2 regions of the Arthrobacter sp. CC3 genome follow, and region 2 is predicted to be linked to the other one. Evidence: riboswitches for the same ligand, from Rfam matches in the RefSeq annotation. Region 2 holds a riboswitch; the other holds the start of a gene.

Region 1 (4,287 bases), on a different contig from region 2:
GGGGAAGCTGCAGTTCCGGAAGGTAGACCTTGCCGCCGGCTGCCAGGAATTCGTTGCTCTTCTCCCGCATGCCTGCCGCCATCTCGGCCAGGGCGGTCTGGGCTTCGGCTGAACCGTATTCGTCCCGGATGTCCTGGCTGATGCGCATGGAGCAGAACTTGGGCCCGCACATGGAGCAGAAATGCGCTGTCTTTGCCGGTTCCGCGGGCAGCGTCTCGTCATGGAAGGCCTCAGCCGTGACAGGGTCCAGAGACAGGGCAAACTGGTCCCGCCAGCGGAATTCGAACCGGGCCTTGGACAGGGCGTCGTCACGTTCATGGGCCCCCGGGTGGCCCTTGGCGAGGTCGGCGGCGTGGGCGGCGATCTTGTAAGTGATCACACCGGTCTTCACGTCGTCCTTGTTCGGCAGCCCCAGGTGTTCCTTGGGTGTGACGTAACAGAGCATGGCCGTGCCGTAACGGGCGATTTCCGTGGCGCCGATGGCTGACGTGATGTGGTCGTAGCCGGGAGCTATGTCCGTGACCAGCGGCCCGAGCGTGTAAAAGGGTGCTCCCTTGCAGAGTTCCTGCTGGCGCTCCACGTTTTCCCTGACAAGGTGGAACGGCACATGTCCGGGGCCCTCCACCATCACCTGCACATCGAATTCCCAGGCGCGCTGCGTCAGCTCAGCCAACGTATCCAGCTCTGCGAACTGCGCGGCGTCGTTTGCGTCCGCCGTCGCGCCGGGCCGCAGCCCGTCGCCAAGCGAGAACGCAACGTCGTACTTGGCGAAGATCTCGCACAGTTCGTCGAAGTGCGTGTACAGGAAGTTTTCCTGATGGTGGGCCAGGCACCAGCCCGCCATGATGGATCCTCCGCGTGAGACGATGCCGGTGACGCGGTTGGCCGTCAGCGGTACGTAGCGCAGCAGGACTCCGGCGTGGATGGTCATGTAGTCCACACCCTGCTCGCACTGCTCGATGACGGTGTCGCGGAAAATTTCCCACGTCAGTTTGTTGGCCTCGCCGTTAACCTTCTCCAGGGCCTGGTAGATGGGCACGGTGCCGATCGGCACCGGCGAGTTGCGGATGATCCATTCCCGGGTGGTGTGGATGTCGTCTCCGGTGGACAGGTCCATCACCGTGTCTGCACCCCACTGGGTGGCCCACTGCAGCTTGTCGACCTCCTCGGCGATGGAACTGGTAACAGCCGAGTTGCCGATGTTGGCGTTGATCTTCACGAGGAAGGCCTTGCCGATGATCATCGGCTCGGACTCCGGGTGGTTGATGTTGTTGGGGATGATGGCTCGGCCCGCGGCAACTTCGCTGCGCACCAGCTCAACATCGCAGTTTTCCCGTAGCGCGACGAACTGCATTTCGGGAGTCACCACGCCCTGCCGGGCGTAGTGCATCTGGGTGACGGTGCGGCCCGCGACCGCACGGCGGGGCACCGGCTGTGCGCCCTTCCACTCCGCGGACGCAGCGCCCCGGCGCACGGCCGACTTGCCGTCGTCGAGGAGGTTCCGTTCCCTGCCGCTGTACGGCTCGGTGTCCCCCCTGGATTCAATCCACCGGGTCCTGAACGGTTCCAATCCCACCACCGGATCGCTGCCGGGCCCTGCTGTCCGGTAGACCCGGAAGGGCGGGTTGGCCGCGCCCCCCGGCGAATCCTCCAGGGCAATTTCGGTCACCGGTACCCGGATCCCGGTGGCCTCGTCGGCGATGAACGCCAGTGAATGGGACTTCAGGGACTGCGTTTCATGAGTGCCCGCCTGGCTGGCGACGGACCCATTTTGGGCAGGGTTCAGCTGTGTTTCTGGTGTATTCACGGAATACTCACTTCCTTCGCCGGCATTACCCGGACAGGTTCGACGGTCGCAGGCCGCGTCAGCCCGATCTCAGCCCCTGCAGGGGCACCCGTGTGGTCGTAGACGAAGCTACCACAGGCCCGGGCAGCCTCCACGTCACACGAGGTTCACATCCACGACCCGGAACCGCGGTCTAGGCTGGAGGCATGCGTGGAATCATCGAATTCACCGGGACCGTGCTGACCGCCCCCGACCAGGAACGGGACGGCCTTTGGGCCGTGGACGGCAGGCTGACATTCACCCGGCCGGCCGCTCCGCCGGACGTGGTGCTGGACGGCTGGGTGCTTCCGGGCCTCGTGGACGCACATTGTCACATCGGCCTTGGACCCGACGGGGATGTGTCCGAGTCCATCGCCGAAGAGCAGGCCGTGACAGACCTTGAGGCCGGCACGCTGCTGGTCCGCGACGCTGGAGCGGTGCATGACACGCGGTGGATCCAGCAGCGTCCGGAGCTGCCGCGGATCATCCGGGCGGGACGCCACATTGCCAGGACCCGCCGCTATCTGCGCGGATTCGCCATCGAAGTCGAGCCGGACGGACTGGTCGAAGCCGTGCGGAAGCAGGCGCGCGCGGGTGACGGCTGGGTCAAGCTCGTGGGGGACTGGATCGACCGCGGCGCCGGCGACCTCGCGGCGTCGTTCCCGGCCGCAGTGGTGCGGGATGCCGTCCGCGCCGCCCACGATGAAGGTGCCCGGGTGACCGCGCACTGTTTCGCCGAAGACACGCTGGATGACATGCTCGACGCCGGCATCGACTGCATCGAACACGGCACCGGACTCCTCCCGCGGCACATACCCCGCTTCGTGGAACAGCGCGTCCCTATTGTTCCCACGCTGATCAACATTGCAACGTTCCCGGACATCGCGGCCCGGGCGGAAGCGAAGTTTCCGGTGTATGCCGCACACATGCGCGCCTTGTGGCAGCGGCGGAACGAGCGGATTGTGGAAGCCTTCGAAGCGGGTGTGCCAATCTACGCCGGGACGGATGCGGGCAGCGTCATCGGCCATGGCCGGATCGTGGACGAGATCCAGGCGCTCCACACTGCAGGCCTGCCGGCGGCGGCAGCGCTGGACGCGGCGTCGTGGGGCGCCCGGAAGTGGCTGGGAGCGGAGGGTATCGCCGAGGGTGCCAGCGCCGACGTCTTACTGTGCGAACAGGACCCCAGGATCAGTCCGGAAACGCTGCGGAACCTGGCGCACATCATTCTTCGGGGACGTCGGCTCCGACAGGAATAAATTGAAGGTTCAAGTAATTTACTCTATGTAAGCGTCACCGGAGGACCGGCGGCAGAGTTTCGGGAGTTTGGAGTTGCCATGACCACAGAATCCAGCAGCAAGGACCTGCTGCCGGCGGATCTCGCCATGGGCACGGTGATGCTCAAGGTCGGGGACATGAAGCTGATGACGGACTACTACCAGCGCGCGCTCGGGCTGGAAGTCGTGGCTGAGCAGGACGGCGGCGTGTACCTTGGCCGGCGCGGAACGCCCCTGGTCCACCTGGCACCCGCCCCCGGGCTCAACCTTCCGGCCCGGGGTGAAGCCGGACTGTTCCATACCGCCCTGCTCTTCGAAGACAGGCCGTCGCTCGCTGCCACGGTGGCTTCGGCGGCCCGGTATGAGCCGCGGCTGTTCACCGGCAGCGCCGACCACCTCGTCAGTGAGGCCTTCTACTTCAGCGACCCCGAGGGCAACGGCATCGAGCTGTACTGGGACCGTCCCCGCAGTGACTGGTCCTGGGAGGGGACCAGCGTGGTCATGGACAGCCTTGCCCTCCCGCCGCAGCGGTTCCTGCAGGAATTCCTCACTGAGGAAGCGGTAAGCGGCCAGCGTGAGTCCCATGCCGGCGTCGGCCACGTCCATCTTCAGGTGGGCGATGTCCGGTCGGCCCATGACTTCTACGTGGGCACTCTTGGTTTCGAGAAAACCGCCGGATGGCACGGGCAGGCACTGTTCGTCTCCGCCGGCGGCTACCACCACCACATGGCAATGAATGTCTGGAACAGCCGCGGAGCGGGGCCCCGGAAGGACACCTTGGGCTTGGGCGAAGTCCTGATCGAAGTGCCGGGAACGGACGACGTCGGCGCACTCGCCGACCGTTTGCGGGTTGCCGGTGTGGCGTCGCACCACACCGGAGTGGAGCTGCGGTTCGAGGATCCGTGGCGCAACCGGATCCGCGTCGCCGTCCGCTAAGGCGTCGCTGACCTGCGCGTCCTTCTGCGTTAGGCTGATTCCGGACGTCCGGGGCAGCTGTAAAGGTGCCCGGCGGGACCATCGCAGCGCCGACGGAATGAGGATGATTTCCATGGGTTTTACTGAAATCTTTGTTTCCACCCACGATGAGGCGCTCAAGCGCGCGGGGGCACTTGAGGGCGGCGGGCCCGCGGGTCCTGACTCGCTGCGGATTCCGGACATCAGCGATTTCGAGATTGAGCAACTCGGCGA
Region 2 (4,287 bases):
CGCCCAGGTGTTTGCGTCCTGGCCGAAGGTGGGCTCGTCCAGGATCAGCACCCGGGGGTGGGCGGCCAGCACGGTGGCGACGGACAGCCGGCGCTTCTCCCCGCCCGAGAGAGTGTAGGGGTTGGCGTCCACGAGTTTAGTCAGCCGGAGGCGCTCCAGGAGCTCGTCCACGCGTTCCTCACCATGGCCAAGATGCCGCGGACCGAACATCAGCTCATCCAGCACCCGGCCGGTGACGAACTGGTGCTCCGGCTCCTGGAACACGGTGCCGATCCTCGCGATCAGCTGGTCCGCTTTCCACTTGTACGGATCAATGCCGGCGCCTTCGCTGAGGTCCACCGTGGCGGAAACCGTGCCGGCCACCGGGCGCAGCAGCCCGGCGAGGGTCAGGGCAAACGTGGACTTGCCGGAACCGTTGGGGCCTGTGATGGTCAGCGCCTGCCCGGCCCGGACCTGCGCAGTAATGTCCGACTGCACCGGGACAGGCGGGATGGATTTGAAGCGGCGCCGGCGGGGACGGTCGCGGGAAACGGCGAGGTGCTCCGCAGCCAGCAGGAGGTTCCCGTTACCGGGCCCGCCCGCACCGGGCAGCCCCGCACCGGGCAGCCCCGCGGCATCCGGCCCCGCGGCACCGGAACGTGCGCGGGTGGCGGGCACATACCCGGGCACCCAGACGCCGGCGGCCACGAGCATGTCCCGGGCCTGGTCCAGGACCTGGTCCGGCGGCCCGTCCAGGAGCACGGCGGAATCCGTGGCCGATCCAGGCTGCAGCACCACGATCCGGTCCACCAGGTCTTTCCACACGCCCACGCGGTGTTCCACCACCACCAGCGTTGCCCCGGTTTTGTCCAGGCATCGGCCCACGGCGTCCCTGACCTCCAGGACCCCCAGGGGGTCAAGGTTGGCCGTGGGCTCGTCGAGGAGCAGCAGTCCCGGGCGCATGGCAAGGATGCCGGCAAGCGCAAGGCGCTGCTTCTGCCCGCCGGAGAGGGCCGACGTCGGGTGGTCCAGCGGCAGGTGGGCCAGCCCGACGTCGTCGAGAGCTTCTCCCACGCGCGTCCAGATGTCCGCACGGAGCACGGCCAGATTCTCGGCGCCGAAGGCGACGTCGTCCCCCACGCGGGACAGGACCACCTGCGTCTCGGGGTCCTGCTGCATCAGGCCGGCGCGGCCGCGCTGTGCACGCGGCGGGGCGCCGTCGATCAGGAGGGTGCCCGTCTCGTCCGAGTCGTCGGCGTCCGGCGTGCCTTCATGGTGGGCGCCGGCGTCGCTGTCGCCGAGTACCCCGGCCAGGGCGTGCAGCAGTGTTGATTTGCCCGCGCCGGAGGGGCCCAGCAGCAGCACGCGTTCGCCAGGCTGGATGTCCAGGTCCAGGCCGTGGACGGCGGGCTGGGACCGGCCGGCGTGCCGCCAGCCCCAGCCGCGTGCCGTGACCGCAGCCGGGCGGACGTTGTCCGAAGATGTCATGAGCGGGGTGCGTTCGTCAGGAAAAGACGGGCTCCGTTGCTGCCTTGCGGGAGGCAAAGGAGCTGAGCACACCGGTCCGGGCCAGGCCGCGGGTGGCGATCCAGGACAGCGCACCGGCAATAATGGCGCCGGAAATGGCGGTGAAAATGATGTAGGCCAGCTTGTCACCGGCCGCGTAGGCGACGTTCCAGCCCCACGGAGCGAACGAGTCGTTCAGGCCGCAGAAGAGGCCTGCACCGGCACCGGCCAGCAGCGAAACGGGCAGGTTGAACTTCTTGTACACGAACACCGCGAAGATGATTTCGGCGCCGAGCCCCTGCACGAAGCCGGAGAACAGCACGGAGGCACCGTACTGCGAGCCCATGATCAGCTCACCTGTGGCAGCCACTGTTTCGCAGAACAGTGCGGCTCCGGGCTTGCGGATGATTAGCATGCCCAGGACGGCGGGAATCATCCAGCCGCCGGCGATGAGGCCGGTCAGGGGCGGGTAAACGGCGTTCATGGCCGGGGTAACGGCGGCGGCGCCCTGGGACCAGGCCCAGAAAATGACGCCGCCGGCCACTGCGATCAACGCGGCAACCACAATGTCCACCACGCGCCAGCTGTACTTGCTGTGCGGCAACGCCTGCTTTGCAGAAATATCAGTCATGTCTTCCTCCTGAGGTACAGGAGGGGAGAGTGTTTCCCGGCAAGGGCCGCGGCTTCCGCCGCCTGCTGCCGGACACTCTGAGAACTCGACTCCCTTGCGCCGGTACTAACCGGATCAGGTTCGAGGGTCTGCGGCTGTCCGCACTCTCAGCGCCCGCCTCCGGTTCCCTGGACTGTTCCAGTGATGCCCGACGGCGACGCTCCCCTGTCGTATCAATTCGCCCTTGTGGGCGTGGACCAGTTTACACCCGCAGGCCCGCGAAATCCCGGGGCGGCTGTCACAATGCGCGGTGATGGGGGCGGCCTGATGCGGCTAGGCTAGGGGAAGCCCTGTTTCCGCCGTCTCCCACCTGTTAGGGGTACTGGAATGAGTTTTTTCATCAAGCTGCTTGGAACCGGAGTGAGCCTGCTGGCCGGATTTGCCGGCACGAAGGCCGTTGACGTCGTCTGGGAAAAGGTCACCGGACGCAAGCCCCCCAAGGGCGACAAGAACGACGTCCCCACCACCCTGCGCAGCGCCCTGACCTTTGCGCTGGTCTCGGCCGCTGTCAGCGCCATCATCCAGGTCCTGGCCAACCGCGGCACGCAGCGTGCCATCACCCGCTTCGCCAAGACCCAGGACATCGTCTAGGCCCAACCGTCCTGCGGGCCCCCGCTAGGCTGACGCGCCGTCGTCGGCGGGACCGTCGTGCGCTGCGCGCTCGTCTGCTTCCTGGCCGCCGGCGGCCCGCCCGTCGGCGGTCTTCTTGTCCGCCGCCTTCTGCACCACGGCCTCCAGTTCGTCCGTCGTCAGCAGCTCCCTGTGCAGGTGCTTGGTGCGGTAGCCGGCCCGGCCCACCATGTGCGCGGATACGGGAACGGTGAGGACCTGGAAGATCCACGCCACGAACAGTGCGGGCCACACCCACCAGGTCCGCAGCTGCAGGCCCACCGAGGCCAGCAGCAGGAAGAGGCCCAGCACCTGCGGCTTGGTGGCAGCGTGCATCCTGCTCATCAGGTCGGGGAAGCGCAACAGGCCGATGGCCGCGCCGAGGGACATCACGGCGCCCACCACCATAAAAACGGCAGACACGGCGTCGATGACGGTGTCCACGGCGGATGGTTCAGGATTCATTGGGTTGCTCCCGCCGGTCGGCCACGAAGCGCGCCACAGTCACGGACCCGATGAACCCGATGATGGACAGCGCCACCAGCAGCATCAGGTTGTTCAGGTGCCGGTTCACGGCCATATCGATGCAGAGCGTGGCACCGATGATGGCCAGGAGCACGTCCGAGGCCAGCACCCGGTCCAGCAGCGACGGGCCGATGGCGATCCGGACAATGGCCCCCGCTGCCGCCAGCGACAGGATCACGGCCGTTACGGTCAGGACGACTTCCATCATGCGCCCACCTCCTGTTTCAGTGCGGCCAGTTCTTCACGCGTGCCCATGATCCGGATCAGTGCCGCCTCGGCATCCCGGACTTCCTTGCGCAGGTTCACGATGTCCTCCCCGCTCCGCACGTTCAGCCCGTGGATGTAGAGCGTGGACGTGGAGCGGTCCACCTCCACCACTAGTGAGCCTGGAATCAGCGAGATGACGTGGCCGGTGGCAGTGACCATCAGGTCCGAATGGCTGCGGAGCTGGACGGCGACGACGGCGTTGGTCACCTTGGGCCCGCGGGCCACCGCCAGGTACAGCACCTGGAAACTGGCGGCCACCACTTTGCCCAGGAAAACGATGGCGAACGGGACTGCCCGCACGATGCTGAACCGGCCGCCCAGTTCCACCGGCGGCAGGTAGAACAAGCGCGCCACCACCACGGCGATGAGGGCTCCGAACAGGAGGTTCCCGGGGCTGAAGTCCTGCCAGAGCGCACCCCAGACAAACACCAGCCAGACGAGGAGGGGCAGTTCCTGCCGGATTGAGATCCGTCGGCGGTTCACTTCTGGACCTCCGGCTGCTGGCCCTCAGGCTGCGGGCTTTCCGGCTGCGGTTCCGCAGGTTCAGGCTGCGCGACCGGGGGCACCGGAGCGTTTTCGCCCAGCACCGCCTGGATGTAGGAACTCCTGTCCAGCATCTCCACGGCCGACTGGTCCGCCACCCGGAAGAGCGGCCCGGCGAAGACGGTGAGCGCCACGCCGAAGGCGACAAGCCCCAGGGTGGATCCCACCATGGTCCGCGGCAGCAGCGT

The links. Region 2 has a riboswitch for thiamine pyrophosphate ahead of PV761_RS17140 (ECF transporter S component). Riboswitches for the same ligand answer to the same signal wherever they lie in the genome.
Region 1: linked by a shared signal. The riboswitch ahead of thiC (phosphomethylpyrimidine synthase ThiC) and the one ahead of PV761_RS17140 (ECF transporter S component) in region 2 are both predicted to bind thiamine pyrophosphate.

Annotation. Positions count from the first base shown of each region.
Region 1 is NZ_JARCCY010000040.1:18,265-22,551, reverse strand. Features, by position in the region: gene thiC (phosphomethylpyrimidine synthase ThiC) at 1-1,807, opposite strand, end outside; TPP riboswitch at 1,802-1,909, opposite strand; gene PV761_RS19355 (amidohydrolase family protein) at 1,993-3,081, shown strand; gene PV761_RS19350 (VOC family protein) at 3,160-4,035, shown strand; gene PV761_RS19345 (hypothetical protein) at 4,148-4,287, shown strand, end outside.
Region 2 is NZ_JARCCY010000031.1:19,539-23,825, forward strand. Features, by position in the region: gene PV761_RS17135 (ATP-binding cassette domain-containing protein) at 1-1,467, opposite strand, end outside; gene PV761_RS17140 (ECF transporter S component) at 1,484-2,116, opposite strand; TPP riboswitch at 2,190-2,332, opposite strand; gene PV761_RS17145 (DUF4235 domain-containing protein) at 2,483-2,746, shown strand; gene mnhG (monovalent cation/H(+) antiporter subunit G) at 2,771-3,229, opposite strand; gene PV761_RS17155 (monovalent cation/H+ antiporter complex subunit F) at 3,219-3,497, opposite strand; gene PV761_RS17160 (Na+/H+ antiporter subunit E) at 3,494-4,039, opposite strand; gene PV761_RS17165 (Na+/H+ antiporter subunit D) at 4,036-4,287, opposite strand, start outside.